DNA from 2 places in the Vibrio astriarenae genome. Region 2 is predicted to be linked to the other one. Evidence: predicted binding sites of a transcription regulator. Region 2 holds the regulator's gene; the other holds the start of a gene.
The links. The regulator MetJ, encoded in region 2, represses methionine synthesis genes. The targets are predictions, from matches to a motif close to TTAGACNTNTANANGTCTAA.

Region 1: a site for MetJ is predicted at 6,004-6,023, ahead of metE (5-methyltetrahydropteroyltriglutamate--homocysteine S-methyltransferase). Genes of this name have one in related genera too.

Annotation. Positions count from the first base shown of each region.
Region 1 covers NZ_CP047475.1:2,041,892-2,054,263, forward strand. The annotation lists gene GT360_RS21905 (PAS domain-containing protein) at 1-10, shown strand, start outside; gene GT360_RS21910 (GGDEF domain-containing protein) at 71-547, shown strand; gene GT360_RS09580 (peptide MFS transporter) at 728-2,200, shown strand; gene GT360_RS09585 (TIGR02647 family protein) at 2,375-2,608, shown strand; gene GT360_RS09590 (hypothetical protein) at 2,677-3,495, opposite strand; gene metE (5-methyltetrahydropteroyltriglutamate--homocysteine S-methyltransferase) at 3,689-5,968, opposite strand; gene metR (HTH-type transcriptional regulator MetR) at 6,200-7,111, shown strand; gene GT360_RS09605 (DUF4250 domain-containing protein) at 7,165-7,365, opposite strand; gene GT360_RS09610 (hypothetical protein) at 7,476-8,168, opposite strand; gene GT360_RS09615 (YgiQ family radical SAM protein) at 8,353-10,680, shown strand; gene GT360_RS09620 (TolC family protein) at 10,857-12,251, shown strand; gene GT360_RS09625 (HlyD family secretion protein) at 12,260-12,372, shown strand, end outside.
Region 2 covers NZ_CP047475.1:95,229-107,600, reverse strand. The annotation lists gene GT360_RS00560 (VC0807 family protein) at 1-168, shown strand, start outside; gene GT360_RS00555 (bifunctional 4-hydroxy-2-oxoglutarate aldolase/2-dehydro-3-deoxy-phosphogluconate aldolase) at 253-864, opposite strand; gene GT360_RS00550 (GntP family permease) at 874-2,250, opposite strand; gene GT360_RS00545 (gluconokinase) at 2,403-2,921, shown strand; gene edd (phosphogluconate dehydratase) at 2,921-4,717, shown strand; gene GT360_RS00535 (substrate-binding domain-containing protein) at 4,782-5,789, opposite strand; gene metJ (met regulon transcriptional regulator MetJ) at 5,875-6,195, opposite strand; gene GT360_RS00525 (O-succinylhomoserine (thiol)-lyase) at 6,406-7,572, shown strand; gene GT360_RS00520 (bifunctional aspartate kinase/homoserine dehydrogenase II) at 7,574-9,988, shown strand; gene metF (methylenetetrahydrofolate reductase) at 10,182-11,075, shown strand; gene zapB (cell division protein ZapB) at 11,136-11,378, opposite strand; gene glpX (class II fructose-bisphosphatase) at 11,633-12,372, shown strand, end outside.

The sequences.
Region 1 (12,372 bases), 1.2 Mb from region 2:
GGTCATTTAGGTTGCTCGCAACATCACTGAGCGTTATCAACTAGAGCAGCAGTTAACCTATTATTCTGAGGTGGATGCACTCTCCAAAACGTTTAATCGCAGAAAGCTATTCGAACAACTCGAAAAGTCGTTTTACGCCTTTCAACGCTATCAAGAAAACTACAGTTTTATCTTAGTGGACATTGATGATTTTAAACTGATTAACGACAAGTATGGCCACCAGTGCGACGATAAAGCCATTCAACATATCGGCTCAACCTGCCTCGCAATGCTGAGACGTTCTGATACGCTCGGGAGGTTGGGTGGTGATGAGTTTGCGATTATCCATAAAATAACTGGTGAGGACTCTGCACAAGCGCTTGCTGAGAGGTTGAGAAACACGATATCTCAACTGGTCATCGACCCGGACTGCTGCAATATGACGCTATCGATCAGTGTTGGCATTAGTCAGTTCAACTCTAATGACTACACAATTGATCAAATCTATAAACGAGCTGACGTTGCCCTTTACGTGTCGAAACAAAAAGGAAAAACTGCATTTCTCTAAACTAAATATCAAAACACTATTAACCAATCCATCAACAACCGATCAAAAAAGTAAACATACTTTCCAGTGCGCATGGTTTGCGTGCTACTGTGCGAAAATCTCTTGGCAACACAATTTTTTGCTCAAGTGCTAATTTAGGGACGAATTATCCACGAGAAGCTACAAGAGAAGTACAAAGCTATGTGGAATAAACTCAATAAATCAATGATGTTCTGCCAAATGATGTTTGGCTTATCTTTCTACGGTGTGATGGTAATCCTCACCCGTTTCTTCCTCGAAGAACTCAACTACAACGAAGCCGATACCATGATGGTGGTGGGTGCCTTCTCCGCTATCGGTCCACTTTTCGCGATTGCTGGTGGTTTTATTGCCGATAAATTCTTAGGGGCATACCGCTCGCTAACGATCTCCTATCTCGGTTTTACATCAGGTTACGTTCTGCTTTTTGCAGGTGCTTCTGTACTCAACGTACCCATGGCACTGTGTGGTATCGCACTAGCAAGTTACTCTCGTGGCCTAATGTCACCGTCTTACCCGAGCCTGTACAAGCGAACTTTCAAAACCCAAGAAGACTTTGAAAATGGCTATCCGGTTAACTATTCGGTTAACAACATCGGCGCGTTCTTGGGTCAATACCTATTCCCAATGCTCGTTCTCGTGCTTGGTTTCAATGGCAGCTTCATGCTTTCAGGTGTTATGGCAGGTGCTGCACTGATTACTCTGGTTATCTCGGCAAAAGGCCTACGCTCTGTCGCTGCAGAAATCGACCAACAGCCTGTGAGTGCGAAAAACTGGATCGCTTTCTCTGTGCTTTCTGCAGCTATGATTGGCTTAGTATTCTTCATGTTCTCAAACATGGATGTTGGTCAAAACATCGTGTACGCGATTGGCGCGGCCGCTATCTTGTACTTCGTTAGCCTAATGGTCAAAGTTGACTATGCGCAAAAGCTTAAAATGGGCACGATCTTGATCATGACGTTCCTAACGACTTGTTTCTTCGTGTACTACGGTCAAATGATGACCTCAATGAACATGGTCGCGATCAATACGATGCGCGGTGACCTGTTCGGTTTCATTCCCGTTGCACCGGAGGCTGCAATGGCGATGAACCCACTATGGTGTATGGTCGCAGGCCCGATTATTGCGCTATTTTTCTCAAACCTTGAGAAACGCAATATTAACTTCTCTACGGCAACAAAAGTCGGTTTCGCATTCATCCTAACGGCAATTGCGTTTGGTATTTTAACCATGGCCGTGAGCACCGTTGGCGCAGACGTAGTCATTCGTCCTGAAGTCTTCCTTGCGATCCACTTCTTCCAAGCGTTCGCTGAAGTCGTCGTGGGCTCTATGGTTGTCGCCTTTATTCTTTCGGTTGCTCCTAAGCACATTGAGAACTTCTCTGTTAGTTTGTTCTCTGTTGCGATAGCTTTGAGTGGTATTGTTGGTGCGGTATTCTCAACCTCTATCGCACTTGAAAAAGGCCAAGAGATCACGCAAGAGATCGTGCAGAACGTCTACGGTGATTACTTCCAACTACTCACAGTACTTGCAGTGGTGATGGTCGGTATCGCTTTCGGTTCATCTTGGGTTATCAAGAAAATGCTGGCTTCCGCGAAACAGCGCGAGACAGCAGCAGAAATTGCTCAAGCTTAACCAAACCACCTAGAACAGAAGGCTTCCAATTCGGAAGCCTTTTTTGTCTCAAATGCTACTAGAGTCGGCGCTTTATTTTGCATTCGCTACCTATCTAACACTTTTGCAAACGCACGGTTGCTCAATGGCTTATTCAGGCATAGCTTGAACAAAAAGAGCTAAAGGATAGAACCCATGAAATACACTCCAGAATACTTGGCCGAACTCAACCTACTTCTTCAATTTGATCTGAGCAGTTCTGCAACAGGCATTAAAGTTCACTCAGAAGCCTCACAAGAGATGCAGCAAGCCGTTGCTCGTCTGTATGACAAAAAGCTGTGTACTCAACCAGATGGTGGTTACTTAACCGACGAAGGTATCGAAGTGGCCGAGCACGCCGATCGCATCTTACGCGTCCTTAGTGCTTAGACTTATCGCTAGTTCTAGAACCTACAACGGCGCTCGACAAGAGCGCCGTTTTTTATCCAGCGTACATATCAATCAACCGAGCCCATATCGAGCGGATAGCTTTGAACAGACTTTAACCGCTCAAGCTCAATCTTAAACTCTGGAAACAGCTCACTGACGAGTTGGTGGGTTACTGGTGTATCATCGTGAGGTTGGCCCAACTCAACTGGGGTCAAAATCAATAGATCGCTGTATTCTGGTAACTTATCGATTCCAAACCAATGTATCACACTGCTAAAGTCCTCACCGTAAGCATCCGTTAGCTCCCGTTTGGCTTGAAGCAACAACTCGCCTGAATCAACCACTTCTGTATCAGAATAACGATTCTGATAGTGCTCAACTAGCCGGTCAGATAGCATTTGAAACGCAGCGGTGTGGGGCATGATATAACGATATCTCTCCGCCCCTTCCGCTATCAGCGTTATTCTAAGACTCAAAAGTGCGTTCAATACGTAATTAGGAACCAAATTCACGTAATAGCCTCTTATTGCCTCATCAGAATACAACTCTTGCAAAAAATAGTGATAGTTGTTCATCATCATGGTTTCGGCGGCTATCGTTTGCTTACGATGCAGTTGTGACTGCTTTGACTTTAGTAGCTCAGTGGTAAAGGTGTTCATTCTCACATCTATAACCACATCTGAAGGAGACTCTATTGTTATTGTATCCTCGTTTGGTAGAGGTGGCCGAAGGGAGATCAAATCAGGTTGAGTGCCCTCCCATAATGGCATGGACTGTTGTGTTTCAGGCGAAGTAAACAACTCTACATCGTCATTATTTAGCCAAATTTGCAACACGAATAGCGCTGTGATCAAGATACCGATATACCCATACCATTTTGATTTCATCTTACCCTCCCTCCGAAAAGGTCAGCCTCCGTTGAAAACTGAGTATGGTGTAAAACATTGGAATGACACAAAATTCATCAGGCCAATATTTGAACTAACTACCACTTTATACTTAGTTTGTGACCGTGCTCTATAGTAAACAAGGGCAACCTCTCAGCCACCCTTACTTACTATTTACGAACAAAATTAAATGCTACTTTGTGTACTCTTTACGAAGTTCTTTGGTGGCAGTGACCATATTGGTCAGTGACTTTTCTGTCTCCTCCCAACCCCGCGTTTTTAGACCACAATCTGGATTAACCCACAAACGCTCAATCGGTATCTGCTCTGCCGCTTTCTTGATTAGGTTTTTAATCCACTCCGTGCTCGGAACGTTTGGCGAATGAATATCGTAAACACCCGGGCCGATTTCATTCGGATAAGCGAACTCTTCAAAGGCGTTGAGGAGCTCCATGTTTGAGCGACTGGTTTCAATAGTGATGACATCAGCGTCTAAAGCCGCCACCGACTCAATAATTTCGTTGAATTCGCTATAACACATGTGGGTATGGATCTGTGTTTGAGGCAGTGCACTTGAAGCAGACAACTTAAACGCATTCACAGCCCAATCAAGATACTCTGCTTGTTCACTCTTCTTAAGCGGCAGCCCTTCACGAATGGCAGGCTCATCGATTTGAATAATATTGATGCCTGCTTGCTGCAGGTCAGAAACCTCCTCTTTTAGAGCCAGTGCTAACTGCTGTGCAATCTGCTGTCGAGAAATATCTTCACGTGGGAACGTCCAGCAAAGAATCGTCACAGGCCCGGTCAGCATTCCCTTCATATGCTTGGAAGTTAATGATTGGGCAAATCGCGTCCACTCTACCGTCATTGCTCGCTCTCGCTCAATATCAGCGACAACGATCGCTGGCTTCACACAGCGAGAACCATAGCTTTGTACCCAACCAAACTGAGTGGTTTCAAAGCCAGACAGTAGCTCTGCGAAATACTCTACCATGTCATTACGCTCAGCCTCACCATGCACTAGAACATCTAAATCTATCGCCTCTTGGCGACGTATCGCATCTTCAATATGTCCCTTTAATGCTTGGTTGTATTCTGTTTCTCCTAACTTGCCCTGACGATAAGCACTACGCTGTAAACGAATATCGGCGGTTTGCGGGAATGAGCCTATCGTCGTGGTCGGCAGTAACGGTAATTTGAGGTATTCAGCTTGAGCGGCAATACGCTCTGCAAACGGAGCAGCACGTTCGGATGACCCTGACACCAAAGCTTTTACTTTTTGCTGAATATGCGTTTTGTGGATTAAGTTTGATTGCGCTCGTGCTCGCAAAGGTTCGCTATACTCACGACATGCAGCAATCGCCGTCGTGCTTCCGGCAAGCGCTTGGCCCAATAGGCTCACTTCATCCACTTTTTGCTTAGCAAACGCAAACCAACTTTTGGTCTCGGCGGAAAGCTGAGTTTCCAGCTCAAGGTCAACTGGGCTATGAAGTAAAGAGCATGAGCTTGCCACCCACAAACGCTCCCCTAGCTGCTGTTGAACTGGGGTTAGAATGTCCAGCCATTGAGCAAGGTCGGCACGCCAAACATTTCGACCATTAATCGCACCGACGGATAACACCCAGTCTGTAGGAAGCTTTTCGATGATCTCATCAAGGCAGTTTTGGTTTTGGCTAACATCAACATGCAAGCCATCCACTTCTAGCTGCGTAATTTCGTCAAGGTGATGGTTGATGGAATCAAAATACGTCGTTAGCAATACTTTGGTTTTTGAACCAAGCATCTGATAGGCGAGCTTAAATGCACTACGCCACTCTTTATCCAGCTCTAAAGCCAAGATAGGTTCATCAACTTGAATCCACTCAACACCAAGGTTTTCCAACTTCGTGAAGATCTGCTGATAAGCGGTGATTAACCTTGGCAGTAGTGATAGTCGATCGAAACCTGTTTCGACCTCTTTACCGAGATATAAATAACTCAGCGGCCCCAATAGTACTGGCTTGACAGAATGCCCTGCTTCCATCGCCTGCTTGGTCTCCTCAAATAGCTGACTCCATTGAATAGAGAACTGTGTATCCGCTTTAAATTCTGGGACCAAGTAGTGATAGTTGGTGTTAAACCATTTGGTCATGTCTGATGCAGCTGCGCCACAACCGCAATCACTTTGAGATCGTCCACGCCCGACACGAAACAGAGTATCTAATGTGATGCGTTCACTCTGATGACGTTCAGGAACATTACCGAGCAAGAGGCTTGTCGTCAGTACATGGTCATACCAAGCAAAATCACCTGAGGTCACATAGCTTAAATTGGCATCAGCTTGAGTTTGCCAGTTAACCGCCCGAATGGTTGAGCCGGTATCTTTTAGCGCCTGTTGTGATATCTCACCACGCCAATATTTTTCCAATGCAAACTTGAGTTGACGTTTGTCACCAACACGAGGGAAACCAAGAATATGCGTCGTAGTCATAAGTCCATTCCTTTAGATTATCGCGCCCAACCTTTTTAGGCGTCCAGATGGCTAAAGTATTAATTAGACTTTCCTTGTAGCCAAGCGACCTTCATTCAGCTTCAACATGAAAGAATTTCATTTATGAAATTCTTTCATTAATTCTATTTACATTGCTAATGAAAGTTTCTAAGGTGAAAACAGAGTCTTGGATAGGACAACGGACAATACTTAGGCAAAAGGACAGCCCAAATGCTCGATTTAAAACACCTCAAAACACTGGCTACGCTACGAGATACGGGGTCATTAACCGCGACCGCAACGTCACTACATCTGACTCAGTCTGCTCTCTCCCATCAAATTAAAGATCTTGAAGCTCGCCTAGGCAGTCAGCTGTTTTTGCGCAAGACCAAGCCGGTTAGATTTACTTCTGAAGGTGACATTTTGCTAAAACTTGCAGACGAGGTGCTGCCAAGAATTGCCAAGGCAGAAAATGACCTAGCCAGCCTAAAAGAAGATGTGAATGGTCGTTTGCATATGGCGATCGAGTGCCACTCATGCTTCCAGTGGCTGATGCCCGCACTCAAAGAGTATCAAGTCACCTGGCCGAGTGTGACTTTGGATTTTTCATCCGGGTTTGGCTTCGAGCCACTTCCTGCTCTGATTAATGGTGAATTGGATCTCGTTGTCACCTCTGATGTAAATCCTCGCTCAGAAGTGCATTATGAACCGATGTTCGACTTTGAAATGCGCTTAATTACCGCGACGAATCACCCACTCGCCGATGTCGATGTGATCCAACCCGATCATTTAATCAATGAGACGATGATCAGCTACCCGGTGCAAAAGCAAAGACTCGATGTGGTAAAACACTTTCTTAGTCCCGCAGGCATCGAGCCCGCTAAATGGAAACAAGCAGACAATACACTGATGCTGGTACAGATGGTCTCAGCTGGACTAGGGGTGGCAGCGCTACCAAATTGGGCGATCAGTGAGTTTTCAAGACAAGGTTTAATTACAAGTAAGCCACTTGGAGAAGGCTTATGGCGAAGGCTGTTTGCCGCGACTCGGGCATCGGATAAAGACAAACGCTATCTTCAAGCGTTTTTTTCAACTGCGCGCCAACAATGTAAAAGCCACCTTGATGGTATCAAGATGGCTTAGTTAGCCCATTTGTTCACTCTCAACTAAGGTCAACTATCGTCAAATATAGCAATCTAACGTGGGTAAGATTTGAATTGGTTCGTCAAAGGATCGTATTGGTAGCCAAGCACATCAAGCTTACCCACAACACCTTCAACATCCACTTCATACGTTGAAGCAAACTCCTCAAAGCTGTCGCACTCTAGACGTAGTTTTTCGTTAACAATACCCAGTAAAATCACGCTATCGAAATTTCTCACATTGGATAGGTCCATACGACACTCCTTGTATTCACACCATTGATGTAAGCATAGATGGTATTCATATAGACCGCAGCGCGATGAATCAAATATTGTCGTTTCTGTGTTCGTTATCTCACTCCAACCTAAGCCGCAGTCACTAACGAGTTTAGGGATAAAAACACTTGGCTTGCGCCCAACAAGAGAATTAAAGCAAACAGAATAACAAACTTGTTCGGGTCAGTTTGTCGGATCAAGTGCCAGCACCAAGCAACGATACCGACAATCAACATCACCACTGAACTTAGAATAGGCATTAGTAGATGTGGGTGAGCGTCGAGGTCCAGAGAATAGCTTAGCCACAACACACTGAGCGCAAACACCATTGCGGAAACGACACCACAGAAAGGCAGCAAACGATGAAATGCTTGCAATCGTGTACGGGCAGTCACCAACAGCACATGTGCAAGAGCGCCACCAAGTAAAACAAGCCAAGTGATCATACCCAGGGTGATCGCAGATTGAGGTGCTTGGAATGCGAGCATCAAGGTAAAGGTCGCCGCCAAGCCACCGCCGAGATAAAGTAGCCACAACGGGCCTTGCTCACGGGTCTTCTTGGTTTGTACTTGGGTGTAGAAATAGAAAATCGCGAACACCACCATAAAGGCTTCCACTCGCAGAGAGCATACCGCTAGCCACAAAATCGCTAAAACGGGCAAAACTCGATGAATACGTCCACGTTGTCCAGGACAAATCTCACCTTTGACTAAAATAAGAGTAAGGATCAGTTGAGCACCCAGCAGCATCGGCGGAAAGGTCATTAATAAGGTTGCAATCATGGCTTTGTTAGTCACTTAACAGGTCAAATTGATGAAGCGAGAGTGTAACCAAAACAAGAGATGGGAGCAATTTGCTCAAAGGGTTTTAACCACGACTGAACGCCGAAAAAAACCACACGAAACGCAGGGTGCAACTTACCGAGCAGAAGTATATAATTCGCGCTCCTGAAAATGAGAGTCAACTATGTTAAGTAACATCACACCAATTCACGAACACAAAAAGTACTGGGCAGAATGCTTTGGTACTGCGCCATTCTTGCCAACCAGCAGAAAAGAGATGGACGCACTCGGCTGGGATAGCTGTGACATTATCATCGTCACAGGTGATGCTTACGTTGACCATCCTAGCTTTGGTATGGCCATCATTGGTCGTCTACTGGAAGCACAGGGCTTTCGTGTGGGTATTATAGCCCAACCGAAATGGAGCGATAAAACTGACTTCATGAAGCTCGGTAAACCAAATCTGTTCTTTGGTATTACTGCGGGTAACATGGATTCGATGATCAACCGCTACACCGCGGATCGCAAACTGCGTCATGACGATGCTTATACCCCAAATAACGAAGGGGGTAAACGCCCTGACCGCGCCACCTTGGTTTATTCACAGCGCTGTCGTGAAGCCTACAAAGAAGCTCCGATTGTTCTTGGTGGTATTGAAGCGAGTCTTCGTCGTCTCGCGCATTATGACTACTGGTCTGACAAAGTTCGTCGCTCAGTGCTGTTCGATGCAAAAGCTGATATTCTTCTTTTCGGTAACGCAGAGCGTGCCCTGATCGAAGTGGCGCATCGTCTTGGGGATGGTGAAGACATTGCACAATTGACCAATATTCGTGGTACGGCGGTGAATCTGGCGCAAGAGCCAGAGCAGTTTAATATCATCGACTCCTCACGCATCGAGAAACCACGCAAAGAGGCGTTTGTACCGCAAAACCCATACGCTGTGGAAACTCAGTGCGAAACTAAGCCAGAAATTGAAAAAGAAGAGGCTGCCAAGCCAATCACGATCCGCCCTTCTCGCCATGACGCTGAAACGACGGCAGTACGTTTGCCACCTTTCGAGAAGCTCAATAACGATCGCATTCTGTATGCACATGCTGCACGCATCATGCACTTAGAGACCAACCCGTACTCCGGTCGTGCTCTCATTCAGCGCCACGGTAACCGTGAACTTTGGGTAAACCAACCACCTATCCCTCTCTCAACTGAAGAGATGGACTATGTCTTTGGTCTGCCGTTCGCCCGTGTGCCACACCCAATGTATGGCAATGCAAAAATCCCTGCGTATGACATGATCAAGACATCAGTGAACATCATGCGCGGCTGTTTCGGTGGTTGCTCATTCTGCTCAATTACCGAGCATGAAGGTCGAATCATCCAGAACCGCTCTCAAGAATCGATCCTTAATGAGCTTGAAGACATTCGTGATAAGGTTCCGGGCTTCACTGGGACTATCTCGGATCTTGGTGGCCCTACCGCAAACATGTATCGCTTGGGCTGTAGTGACCCTAAAGCAGAAGCAAACTGCCGCCGTCCATCATGTGTGTTCCCAGGTATCTGTAACAAGCTCAATACCGATCACAAACACACTATCGACCTCTACCGCGCTGCACGAAAAGTGAAAGGCGTGAAGAAAGTCATGATCGCTTCAGGTGTTCGTTACGACCTTGCTATTGAATCGCCAGAGTATGTCAAAGAGTTGGTGACACACCACGTTGGTGGTTATCTAAAGATCGCACCAGAGCATACCGAAAAAGGCCCACTCGACTTAATGATGAAGCCGGGTATGGGTACCTATGATCGCTTCAAAGAGATGTTTGAAAAATACAGCCAAGAAGCGGGTAAGAAGCAGTACTTGATCCCGTACTTTATCTCAGCCCACCCAGGTACTGAAGATGAAGACATGCTCAACCTTGCGCTTTGGCTTAAACACAACAATTTTGAGTGTGACCAAGTGCAGAACTTCTACCCATCTCCGATGTGTAATGCTACGGCAATGTATTATTCAGAAACCAACCCGCTCAAGCGAGTGAAGTACAAGAAACGTGAAGACGTACCTGTGGCGAAAGGTGAACGTCAACGTCGCCTGCATAAAGCGCTACTGCGTTATCACGATCCTGACAACTGGCCACTGATTCGCGAAGCGTTAGTCAATATGGGTAAAAAACACCTTATCGGTGACAAGTCAAGTTGCCTAGTACCCGCAGAAGACCTAGATACGCAAACGCCTGCCCAACGCCGCCGTTCGGGTCGTCATGGTGCAAACCGTTTTGCTACCAAGCACACTAAGAATCAGCCTGGCTTTGGCAATAATGGTGGTGAGCGCCGTTCTGACAATAAGCCAAAAGGAAAAAGCGGAGCAAAGGGTAGCGCTAATCGCCCAGGCCAGAGTAAAGGTCCTCAGGGCAAAGGCGGACAAGCTCAGTCGAATTCTAAAGGTCAGCAGCGTCGCAGCCAAGCTGGCCAACCGAACGGCAATAGGGGTAATACCCAGCGCCACGGTAAGCGCAAATAGCCACCTCACAAATCCCCATCAAACGCGAGCCTATGCTCGCGTTTTTTTATGCCTGCCAGATATTTAGTTACAAATGATCCTATAGTTTATTGTTAACAACACCATACAATTCCGTTATATTTAGAGTTAATGCTCTAAATATAATTGAAACGATAGTTAAGTTAATGGTACTCAGGATGAATGTGCGATTTAAACGTTTAGCTTTGCTATGCAGTGCTTCGCTGCTGAGCTTTAATACTTACTCTGGTGCGATCTCATTTGATCAAGCTTGGCAGGTACTCCAGTTAAACAATCACTCGTTGGAAGCTGGAAGGGCGAATGTGGACGCCTATCAACATTTGGAGTCCGCTAAAGGAAATTTGAATCTGCCGCAGGTATCTATTGGCGCAAATTACACACGTTTAGATAACGACGTGATAGTGACTGGTAAACAACTGGCTGATGCGACGACCGGCTTACCGACTTTACCCTCTCTGCCCGGCCTAAGTTCATTGCTTGGTGGTATCGAAACAAGCATCACCGAAAAAGATATCTTCACTTCCTCTATCCGTGCTGTGTGGCCTATCTTCACCGGCGGGCGAATTACTGCTGCACAAACTGCTGCACAGGGTGAAACAGAAGTCGCGAAAAGCCAATTTAATATGGAAGTTCAAGCTCGCTATGAAGATTTGAGCAAATACTATTTCTCAGTGGTGCTCGCTCAAGAGGTCTATGAAACACGCCAAGCGGTTGAGAAAGGTTTGGCACAACACCAAGCATTTGCAATTAAACTCGAAGAGCAAGGACAGATTGCACGCGTAGAACGACTTCAGGCCGATGCCTCTTTAGACAAAGCCAAAGTAGAAACGCGTAAAGCACTAAGCCAGCTGACCATCGCGCAATCCGCACTGAGCAAAATCCTCGCCCAAGACACCTCAGTTCAACCAACAGAGTCACTGTTTATCAATATAAACCTGCCTCCGATGCAGGTCTATATCGACCAGACTCTCGCCACCTACCCAGGCCTCGATCTGTTGGCAGCCAAAGAGAAACAAGCGACGAGCCTGATCAAAGCAGAAAAAGGGAAATACTACCCTGAAGTGTACCTCTACGGTGATTATAGCCTCTATGAAGAGGATACCCTTGCCAGTCAACTCAAACCAGATTGGATGGTTGGTGTGGGCGTAAGCGTTCCGCTTATCGAGTCCACCGGTCGTTCAGACAATATCAAAGCCGCAAACTCTATGGTTCAGCGAGTACAGGCGCTTAAGTCTCAAGCAAGAGAAGACTTGAGTATTTTGGTACAAAAGACTTACCTAGAGGCACAGCAAGCCATCGATGAAGTTCTGGGGCTTGAGTCGAGTATTGAACTGGCGCAGGAGAATCTTCGTCTGCGCGAAAAAGCCTTTAAGCAGGGTCTATCTAGCTCACTTGATGTGGTGGACGCCCAACTTTATCTCGCCAGTATTCAAACGCAGCAGTCAGTTGCGCGTTATCAATACCTTGTCTCTTTAAATCGCCTACTCGCCGTGAGCAGTCAGATGGACACCTTCAACCAATATCAAACCAGCGCATACGTCAGTGCGAACTAGGAGCTTTCATGAAATCGATTAAATCTCTTCCTCTTGCCTTGGTGGCCATCGCGCTGATCGGTTGGGTTGGCTACAGTTTTTATCTCGCGTATCAACCACAGCCTGTTCGTATTCAAGGCAT
Region 2 (12,372 bases):
GCGGGTACTGCGGCATTCAATGAAGAGGTGGGTAAGTTAGCTCTGTATAGCTACCCTGCTATCGCTATTCCAAGCATGATCATGATGATGGCAATTTTCTACTATGTTTGGAAAAAGATCAGCAGCATGACATCGCTCAGTGCCGAAGAAGTCTTCCATACCAGTTAATCTATGACTTCTCGACATGAGATACTAAAAAGGTCATCAACAAACGTTGATGACCTTTTTCTATTTAGACTCTAGATAAGCAGATTACTTAAGTGCGCGAACCAACTCCGCGATGCCATCCCAATCCCCTTGATCCATCATTTGAGTCGGTACCATCCAGGTACCTCCGCACGCAACCACAGACCCTAGAGATAAGTATTCATCCACATTAGAAGGACTTACCCCTCCCGTTGGCATGAAACGCACAGGGTAAACAGCAGATAGAGCCTTAAGCATTGGCACACCACCTGATGGCTCAGCAGGGAAGAACTTCAGTGTTTTGAGCCCCATTTCCATTGCCTGCTCAACAAGGCTCGGGTTATTTACACCAGGGACAATAGCAATATTGCGTTGTTGGCAGTACTTAACCGTCGTTGGATTCAAACCAGGACTCACTATGAAATCCACACCAACCTCAATCGCCGTATCAACTTGCTGTGAGTTCAAAACAGTGCCTGCACCAATCAGAAGCTCTGGATATGCCTCACGCATAAGACGAATCGATTCTGCTGCTGCGTCTGTGCGGAACGTCACCTCTGCGCAAGGCAGACCGTTTTCAACCAGTACTTTGGCCAGCGGCACAGCGTGAGCAACGTCGTTAATCGCAATCACAGGAACGATTTTAATCTCTTGTAAGCGCTGTTCTAGAGTTTTCATATATAACCTTTAAAGAATGAAGCTAAGAATTGCTACGATCAGGAACGCGATAGTACCCAATAGAGTTTCCATCACAGTCCAAGTTTTTAGTGTCGTTTTCTCGTCCATCTCAAGCAAGCGAGAAACCAACCAGAAACCCGAGTCATTGAAGTGGGAAAGCACAGTTGCACCACCAGCAATCGCAATAACAATGAAACATAGGTCTAGTTCAGATAAACCTGTCGAAGCCGTTACGACTGGAGCAATCAATGCAGCCGTCGTCGTCAGAGCCACGGTTGCTGAGCCTTGTGCAACACGCAGACACGTAGAGATAACGAACGCAGCAACCACGATTGGCATACCTGTGTCTGTCAAAACACCTGCGAGTGCATCACCGATACCACTTGCACGTAGTACGCCGCCAAACATACCACCCGCCCCCGTTACTAGGATCACACCACAGATTGGCGCTAGTGAGTCACCACACAGTTTTTCAAGCTTTGCCATGCCGTAGTCTTTAGCAAATACCGCCAGACATACAATCAAAGTAATCAAAAGAGCAACCGGGGTTTTACCTAGCATACGTAGGAATTCTACCGTTGGTGTCGAACCATCAATCACACCAGCAACCGCAAGTGTATTCAGGCCCGTATCCAAACAGATAAGAAGAACGGGCAGAACTAGAATGGTCATGACCGTACCAAACTTAGGTAGGTTGCTCTCATCTACGATGGTGTCACTGTTAAAGAAGGCTTTTGACAATGGAATATCAAATTTCTTACCGGCGTACAGGCCAAACAGGTAAGCACCTAGATACCAAGTAGGGATAGCAACTAAGATACCCACAACCAGTAGCAGACCAATATTCGCGCCAAGGAACTCCGCCGCGGCTACTGGACCTGGGTGAGGAGGAACGAACGCATGCATTACCGCAAATGCACCCGCAGACGGTAATGCGTATTTGATTGGTGAGCCACCAAAGCGCGCTGCAACGCTAAAGATGATAGGCATCATAACGACAAGGCCAGCATCAAAGAAGATTGGGAAGCCAAATAGCAGTGAAGCAATACCCAGCGCAAGCGGCGCTCGGTCTTCACCAAATCGGCCAATCAACGTATCCGCTAGCACTTTCGCGCCACCCGTTACTTCAAGAATCTTACCGATCATGGCACCAAGACCAACCAGAAGAGCGACAGAGGCTAGTGTGCCACCAAAGCCTCCCATCATCGTAGGTACAACTTGGTCAGAAGAGACGCCCGTCGCGATTGCCGTGCCTAAACTTACAATAGTAAGAGAGGCAAACGCGTGGACTTTTAGTTTAATAATCAATAACAAAAGAGCAGCAATTGCCAATGCTGCGATTGTTAGTAGGTAGGTTGGGTCAGAGGCTTGGGCTAGCTGCTCCATGTTTTCACCTTTTGAATGATTGTTTGTGATGTAGTTCACTTTTATTTCAGTTACGGGTAACATGTTACCCATAACATGAATAAGATAAACCCATATTTTTAAGTGAATGCCAAAAGTGGGATCACGCGCAAAATTTGTTATGAGGAATAATTATGGCTGGTAGTAGTGTCATTGTGATGGGTGTTTGTGCCTGTGGTAAAAGCACCATTGGTGAACACCTGGCAAAGAAGCTAGGTCGCAAGTTTATTGATGGTGATGACCTTCACCCACGAGCGAACATTCAAAAAATGTCATCAGGCGAACCACTGAATGACGATGATCGCAGTCCATGGCTTGAACGCATTCGCGACGCTGCTTACAGCCTAGAAAACAAGAATGAGCATGGCATCATCGTCTGTTCTGCATTGAAAAAGAAATACCGTGACCAAATCCGTGAAGGCAACGAGAATGTGACTTTTGTCTTCCTCGATGGCGACATGGACCTCATCATGGAGCGTATGCGTATGCGCAGAGGCCACTTCATGAAAGAGAACATGGTAAAAAGCCAATTTGAAGCGCTCGAGCGTCCCGATGGCGAACCGCAAACACTCGTGATCAGCATCGATGGCACAATCGAAGATGTCGTTGAACGCGCGGCACAAGAATTGACTGCATCTCAAGAGGTTGCGTAATGACTCATTCCGTAATCTTAGACGTTACTCATCGCCTACTAGAGCGCAGTAAAAACTCACGCGCAGCATTTCTGGCTCGTACTCAAGAGCAATTGGATCATGGCAAGACTCGCGCTGCTTTGACTTGTGGCAACCTAGCTCATGCTGTCGCGGCATCTTGCTCTACCGAAAAAAAGCAAATCCTTGATTTTACAAGAACCAATGTCGCTCTTGTCACCTCATACAACGATATGCTTAGCGCGCATCAGCCTTATCAGACTTATCCAAACCAAATCAAGCAGGCTCTATCAGAGCTCGGCCACACTGCGCAAGTCGCAGGCGGTGTCCCTGCCATGTGTGATGGCGTGACTCAAGGCCAAGCCGGTATGGATATGTCTCTGTTTTCTCGTGACTTGATTGCTCAATCAACGGCACTGTCCCTAAGCCACAATGTCTTTGATGCAACCTTGCTTCTGGGTATTTGTGACAAAATTGCTCCAGGACAATTGATGGGGGCACTTTCTTACGCTCATCTGCCTACCGCTTTTGTACCCGCGGGCCTCATGGCAACGGGCATCAGTAACGAAGAAAAGGTCGATGTACGTCAAAAGTATGCCGCTGGTGAGGTAGGTAAAGATGCTCTACTCGACATGGAGTGCCGCGCTTATCATGCCCCGGGCACATGTACATTCTATGGCACTGCCAATACCAATCAATTGGTGTTTGAAGCCATGGGTTTGATGCTTCCTGGTTCGGCATTTGTTCACCCCCACTCAGAGCTCCGTGAGGCGCTTACCGATTATGCGGCAGTAAAGATCGCTTCAATGAGCGCTGGCTCGCCGACTTTCCGCCCATTATCTGAAGTTGTCACAGAGAAAAGCCTAGTCAACGGTATCGTCGCTCTGCTTGCTTCCGGTGGTAGTACTAACCACACCATCCACATGATTGCAGTGGCAAGAGCTGCGGGTCTGTTGCTGACATGGCAAGACATTAGCGATCTATCTGAAGTCGTACCATTACTCGCTCGCGTTTATCCAAATGGCCCGGCAGACATGAATGCCTTCCAACAAGCTGGAGGGGTTCCTGCACTATTGAGTCGCCTTGATGAGTCGCAGCTTCTGCACCGAGATGTCAAACCTGTGTTTGGTGATTTTGAAAGTCAGATGACAATACCAAGCTTAAATAACGGTGAGCTTCGCTGGTCCTCATGTGCTCAAAGCGATGACCCAAGTGTCATTGCAAGCTCAGGAGAGTCTTTCCAAGCTACGGGCGGGACTCGCGTTCTGGATGGTAACCTAGGTAAAGCCGTCGTGAAGGTATCTGCGGTCAAAGAAGAGCAGCGCATCATCGAAGCACCGGCTGTTGTCTTCCAATGCCAACATGAAGTGGAAGCCGCTTACCAGCGCGGTGAACTCAACAAAGACTGTATCGTTGTCGTTACTCACAATGGTCCTGCCGCGAATGGGATGCCAGAACTGCACAAGCTGATGCCGATCTTGGGCAATATCCAAAAAGCAGGTTTTAGTGTCGCTCTGGTTACTGATGGTCGCCTATCTGGCGCGTCAGGCAAAATCCCATCGGCGATTCACGTATCGCCAGAAGCTCTGCGTGGCGGCGCGATTGGTCTGGTTCGCGATGGTGATATTCTGAGTTTGAACTGTCAGACTGGCGAGCTGAACAATCTAGCCGACACGACTGGACGCGAGCCTCTGTCCATCGACACGGAAGCGGTTCAACAAACTTGGGGACGTAACTTATTTAGCGTCTTACGCCAAAGTGTTTCAAGCGCAGAAGACGGCGCGAGCTTTATCGTTTAGGCTCGTTTCAGATACCAAAAAAGGAGCCACTTTGGCTCCTTTTTAATTGATTCAGCTAGAAGAGCTAAATACTCTCGCCTTTAGTGATGTGATAGCCCATATCTACTCTATCACTCTCGATCTCTTCACCTTTGAGGCGTGCAATCAGTAGCTCCGCACTCTTTACCCCAATCTCAAACCTTGGTGTATCGACACTCGTCAAACGCGGCGTCACCATAGTGCCAATATCTAACGCATTGTAGCCGACGACAGACAACTGCTCGGGCACTTTAATCCCACGTCTTTGCGCACTCATCAACACACCGATCGCGATATCATCATTGGTACAAAATACCGCATCCAGCTCTGGCTTATCAGCGAGCGCTCTATCTAAAAGATCATCCGCCATCGAGAAGCTAGAGTGCTCTTCAGTGAGGACGTGAAACGGGGTTATACCCGCCTCAGTCACCGCTCTATCATAGCCTTCCATACGCAAACGAGTTCGCGTGTCGAGACGTGCGCCAAAGTAGGCTATGGTGCGCTTGCCTGCCGCCATTATCTGCTTCGTAACCTGGTAAGAGGCCTCGCGATGATCAAGCCCAACCGCCATGTCGATCGGTTGTTCCGGTAGCTCCATCGTTTCGACAACCGGAACATCTGCCGCTTTGATCATTTGCAGTGTGCGGTTGGTGTGATGGCTTTCCGTTAAAATTAAGCCATCAACTTGGTAAGCGAGCAGAGAGGCTATTTTACTCTCTTCTTCAAGCTCATCGTAGCTAAAGTGGGCGATCAAGGTTTCATAGCCGTTGGCTTTAGTGACGGTTTCAATGCCCTGCACAAACGAAGCAAAAATTTGGTTGGAAAGAGAGGGTAAGAGTATACCTATGGCACGACTCGATGACTTGGAGAGCATCGCTGGCGCGCGATTCTCTATGTATCCTATCTCTTCGATAACTGCTGCTATTTTTTCTCGCGTTTTTTCTGCTACAGAATTGGGATCACGCATATAGCGAGATACTGTCATCTTGGTGATACCCACTTGATCAGCGATATCCTGTAGCGTAGTACGTCTTTTTTTACTGTTTTGAGCCATATGTTCCTTGGGCTTTGATTCGTTGTTCACTCTAAACGAAAGCTCGATCGCAACGAACGATCCCTACTCACCAAGCGACTTGATCTTACTCTTCATCAAACGTTTCAAACTCGATGCCCATCTCTGTCATTAACGCTTTCGCTTCTGCAGGAATTTCGTCAGGACGGTCTTTTCTCAAGTCTTCATCTGTTGGGAGAGGCTGCCCCGTGTAAGCATGTAGAAAAGCTTCACACAGCAGCTCACTGTTGGTCGCATGACGCAGATTGTTAATTTGGCGGCGAGTACGCTCATCGGTTAGTACTTTCAATACCTTAAGTGGGATTGATACCGTGATTTTCTTTACTTGTTCACTCTTTTTACCGTGTTCAGCATATGGGCTAATGTATTCGCCATTCCAGTCTGCCATGAGACACCTTTCAGTCATGTTTAATCTAAATGGATAAGGGGGAGATTTTAGCCGGATTTAAGGCTAAGAGCAAAGACATATAGACGTCTAGAAGTGTTGACGTCTCACATTATGAAAAGTAAAGTGTTGGATAACGGATTAAACAACGTTTATAGCAGATAAAGATAAACGTTTTGTGAAGCACTATCACTCTTTGGGAAGGACACTCTTATGAGCGCACGCAAGCCTGCGACAATTGCCGTTCGCACCGGCATCGAATCAGACACTCAATACCATGCGGTTGTTCCACCCATCTACCTCTCTACCAACTATGGCTTTCCAGCCTTTGGTGAAGTACCAAACTATGACTATACCCGTTCTGGTAACCCAAATCGAGGTTTGCTAGAGCAGGCTCTTTTTGAGTTAGAATCAGGAAAAGGGGCCGTCGTTACCAACTGTGGCACCTCCGCACTCAATCTTTGGGTTTCCGCATTTTTAGGTCCAGATGATCTTATTGTTGCTCCGCATGATTGTTATGGCGGTACTTATCGCCTGTTCAATACACGCGCGCGAAAAGGCGATTTTAAGGTCCAGTTTGTTGACCAAACAGATGAACAAGCCCTCAATGCCGCGCTAGCGAAAAAACCAAAACTGATTCTATTGGAGACACCATCGAACCCATTGGTTCGCGTGGTAGATATCAACGCGATTTGTACCAAAGCGAAAGAAGTGGGTGCACTAGTAGCGGTAGACAATACCTTTTTGACACCTGTGTACCAAAAGCCCTTAGAGCTCGGCGCAGACTTTGTGATTCATTCAACCACTAAGTACATTAATGGCCACTCCGATGTGATTGGCGGCGTGGTGATCACGAAAACAGAAGAACATGCCGAAGAGCTTGCTTGGTGGGGTAACTGTATTGGAGCAACTGGAACGCCGTTTGACAGCTACATGACGCTGCGCGGCATTCGTACACTCGGCGCTCGCATGCGTGTGCATGAAGAGAGCTCACAACAGATATTGAACTTCTTGGTTGAAGAGCCTCTAGTCAGTAAAGTTTACCACCCTAGCCTGCTAAGCCATCCAGGTCATGAGATAGCCAAAAAACAGCAATCGGGCTTTGGGTCTATGCTGAGTTTTGAGTTTGCTGGATCATTTGAACAACTCAAATTCTTTGTTGGCAAGCTCGAGCTGTTCTCGCTTGCTGAATCACTTGGTGGCGTTGAGAGCTTAATCTGTCACCCTGCATCCATGACCCATCGCGCGATGGGAGAGGAAGCACTCGCAGAAGCGGGGGTGACTCAGCACCTTTTGCGTCTTTCTGTCGGGTTAGAAGATAGTCAAGACCTTATCGAAGACCTTCAGCAAGCTTTCGCTCAAGCCAAGGAGGCATTTTAAGATGACTCACCCACGTCAACTGCACAAATTTGGGGGCAGCAGCTTAGCGAACCCTGAGTGCTACCGCCGAGTAGTGAACATTCTCAAAGACTACTCCAACAGCAACGACCTGATTGTTGTTTCTGCTGCAGGTAAAACCACCAACCGCCTAATCGAGTTCCTTGATAACCTCGAACGTGATGGGCGTCTTGCACATGAAACCTTGCAAGAGCTGCGTCAATTTCAAATTGAATTGGTCGAGAGCCTGATCAACCAACCAGAAACCAAGGCTCGTCTGCTGGATAATCTCATCACGGAATTCAGTGCTTTGGGAGAGATTGCATACCCGGTGAGTGGTCAAACGCGTGCTATGGTACTCGGTCACGGTGAAATGTGGTCAGCAAGGCTGTTAGCGAATCTGCTCAATGAGAAAGGACTTAATGCGATTGAACAGGATTCCAGACAGTTCCTGCGTGCAGAGCTCGGCACACAACCAGAAGTCGATAGAGGCGCTTCCTATCCGCTTCTTAAAGAGCTGCTTGCACAACACAGCCAATACCGAATCGTCTTTACTGGTTTTATGGCACAAAACCAACAAGGTGAAACTGTTTTACTTGGGCGCAATGGCTCTGACTACTCAGCAACCATCATTGGCGCACTCGCGGAAGTCTCGCGTGTGACCATCTGGAGTGATGTTGCTGGTGTGTATAGCGCAGACCCTCGCATCGTCGCTGACGCATGTTTATTGCCTCTGCTGCGCCTAGATGAAGCAAGCGAACTTGCTCGCCTGGCGGCACCGGTATTACACAGCCGCACTCTTCAACCTGTCGCGCAAAGCGCCATGGATTTGCATCTGCGCTGTAGCTACGAGCCAGAAACCGGCTCAACGCGTATCGAACGAGTTTTGGCGTCTGGTCGCGGAGCAAAGATCATCACCTCTCTTGATGACGTGTTACTGATCCAACTTGGTTTCTCCCATCGCCATGACTACTTACGAGCGCAGCAAGAGGTACTGAAAAAGCTTAAGCAAGCTCAGCTAGAGCCGCTTGCCTATGATGCCCAACCAGACCAACACGTACTCAGACTGGCTTACACTCAAGAGATCGCCAATGGCGCACTCGCCTTCTTGCAAGATGCCGCCATTGAAGCAGAGATCAAGCTCAAAGAGGGCTATTCACTGCTCGCAGCCGTCGGCGCAGGCGTTAGCAAGAACCCAAATCACTGCTTTGGTTTCTACCAGCAGCTAAAAAGCTCAGCGATTGAGTTTATTACCGAATCAGAATCTGGACTAAGTTTGGTCGCTGTCACGCGCAAACTCGACGTTGAGCCGCTCGTGAGCCAGCTGCACTCACAACTGTTCCAAGCACAAAAACGCGTTGCCATCGCACTGTGTGGTAAAGGCAACATTGGTTCAAGCTGGCTAAGCCTCTTTGCAACCCAAAAAGAGGAGCTCGAAAAGCGTCACAACATGAATTTTGAGCTGGTGGCGGTCATCGATAGTCAAACTTATTGGTTTAACCCGCAAGGTATCGATCCTACGACCATTGAATCTTGCTTTGATGATGAGTCTGTTTCGCATGACGGTAAAAGTTGGATTGAGCAGCTCGGTGCTCTACAAGACTATGATGATCTCGTCGTGCTCGATGTCACCGCCAGCGCACAGTTAGCTGAACAATATCTGGATATTGCTCAGCAAGGCATGCACCTGATATCGGCAAACAAAGTCGCGGGCTCTGCATCGAGCGAGTATTACCATCAAGTCCAAGACGCCTTCGCGAAGATTAACCGTCACTGGCTATATAACGCCACTGTAGGTGCTGGGTTGCCGATCAATCATACCGTTCGAGACTTGCGTGAAAGTGGGGATGAGATTGTCGCGCTGTCAGGAATTTTCTCAGGCACGCTATCTTGGTTGTTCCAACAATATGACGGCTCCATTCCATTTAGTGAGCTCGTCGATCTTGCATGGCAGCAAGGGCTAACAGAGCCAGACCCTAGAGCCGATCTTGATGGTTCGGACGTCATGCGTAAGCTGGTCATTTTGGCTCGAGAATCAGGTTTGTTCATCGAGCCGGAAAAGGTCAAAGTTGAGTCTCTGGTGCCAGAGGCACTGCGTGAGATGACACTCGACGGTTTCTTCGACAACGGCATCGTTCTCAGTGAAGCACTTGCAGAGCGATTAGAGAAAGCACAGCGAGAGGACAAGGTGCTGCGCTATGTTGCACGACTAGAGAAAAATGGAAAAGCCACCGTTGGAGTCGAGGCCTTGAATAAAGAGCACGCGCTAGCGAACCTATTGCCATGCGACAACATCTTTGCGATTGAGAGCAAATGGTACAAGGATAACCCATTGGTGATCCGTGGCCCTGGGGCTGGTCGTGAAGTCACCGCTGGGGCACTGCAGTCGGACCTTAACCTGCTGGCAGGACGACTGTAAAACGAATCAGGCTAACGATTGAGTTAGCCTTTTTTCTAACTTCAATCTACCTCATTCTGTACATGAAGAAATTTCATAATCGATAGCATTGACATTAATCTGCTTTCATTACATCCTGTGGACATATAGACGTCTAAACGTCAGTTTCAGGATTGGAATTTTTGGTGAACCTCATCACCACAGGGAGAATGACATGGGTTACACACACGCAAGCCATATTGATGCGCTAAACCAAAATATCGCTGAGTTATCAGAAGATAACATCAATGTTTCTTTTGAGTTTTTTCCACCAAGCAGCGAAAAAATGGAAGAGACCCTGTGGAATTCCGTGCATCGTCTAAAAACGCTTAAGCCTAAGTTTGTTTCAGTCACCTACGGAGCCAATTCTGGAGAGCGTGACCGCACCCACTCCATCATCAAAGAGATTAAATCAGAAACAGGGATTATCGCGGCCCCTCACCTAACCTGTATTGATGCATCACGCGAAGAGCTTATCCAGATTGCTGATGACTATTGGCACAATGGTATCGAAAGCATCGTGGCTCTTCGTGGTGATATTCCCCCAGGTGGTGGAAAACCTGACATGTATGCATCCGATCTTGTCGAGCTACTAAAAAACCGTCACGACTTCGATATCTCGGTTGCTGCGTTCCCTGAAGTGCATCCAGAAGCGAAAAGTGCCCAAGCAGACCTACTCAACCTAAAACGTAAGGTTGATGCGGGTGCTAACCGTGCTATTACCCAGTTTTTCTTTGACGTTGAAAGTTACCTGCGCTTTCGTGATCGCTGCGTGGCTGCTGGCATCGATGTGGAGATTGTGCCGGGTATTCTTCCAGTATCGAACTTTAAACAAGCTTCACGCTTTGCTGCGCAAAACAACGTTAAGGTTCCTGGCTGGATGGCAAAGCAGTTTGAAGGGTTAGAGGATGATGCAACGACTCGTCAACTTGTGGGAGCCAGTCAAGCCATCGATATGGTGCGCATCTTGAGTCGAGAAGGCGTCAAAGACTTCCACTTCTACACACTGAACCGCGCAGAGATGACCTACGCTCTTTGCCACACACTCGGTGTTCGTCCGCAGCCATAACCGCATACCCAGATAGCAAAAGAGCTGACCATGGTCAGCTCTTTCTATATTCGGTGTGGATTACTCTACTTCATCCATTTTGCCTAGCAGACCACGAATGCGCTCTTGCCACGCTTGATGCTCTTGTTGCATCTGTTGAACTTTACCCTCTAGCTCTTCACGACCAGAGCGCAGTTCTGTCGCTTCTGACTCTAGCTGTGATTTTTCACCTTTCAGCTCTTCTACTTCCATCTGAAGAAGAGTAATAGTGTCAACTGCAGTTTGGATTTTTGCTTCCAATTGCTCTAATACTTCAAAAGACATTGTCGCCTACCTTTAATTATCCGTTTTGAATGAAGTGATCTTCACTGTATAGCCCATTCTACCTAGCCCTGTAGACAGAAACACCTGCTATCTTGAGAAAATGTGTCATTTGCACAGAAAATAGCCACCCTTGACTTAATGCTGTCATTTACAGCACTTTTGATCTCGATTAAGCAAAAAAGCAAACGTTTAACCATGACTGTGTTAGAATCTGCGCGTCCAAATTCTTTCCCCTTTTTACTCTTGGAGTCATCATGAAACGCGATTTAGCAATGGCCTTTTCACGTGTTACTGAAGGTGCAGCACTGGCTGGTTACAAATGGTTAGGGCGTGGCGATAAGAACGCTGCTGACGGCGCAGCTGTAGAAGTCATGCGCACGCTGCTTAACAAAACCGATATCAGCGGTGAGATTGTTATCGGTGAAGGTGAAATTGATGACGCACCAATGCTATACATTGGTGAGCAAGTCGGTGTGGGTGGCGACGCAGTTGATATCGCAGTTGACCCAATTGAAGGCACACGTATGACGGCGATGGGCCAGTCAAATGCCTTAGCTGTATTGGCGGCTGGTGAAAAGGGTAGCTTCCTAAAAGCACCAGATATGTACATGGAAAAACTGGTCGTTGGGCCAGGTGCGAAAGGCTGCATTGACCTGCACAAACCACTGAAAGAAAACATCGAAAACGTAGCAAAAGCACTAGGTAAGTCAGTAGATACATTGGTTGTCGTGACACTGGCTAAGCCTCGCCATGATGAAGTCATTGCAGAGATGCAAGCCATGGGCGTTCGTGTATTTGCGGTGCCAGATGGTGACGTAGCAGCTTCTATTCTAACTTGTATGCCAGATAGTGAAGTAGACATGATGTACTGCATCGGCGGCGCACCTGAAGGTGTTGTTTCTGCTGCGGTAATTCGCGCACTAGACGGTGACATGCACGGTCGCCTACTGCCTCGTCACGATGTAAAAGGCGACAGTGAAGAGAACCGCATCTA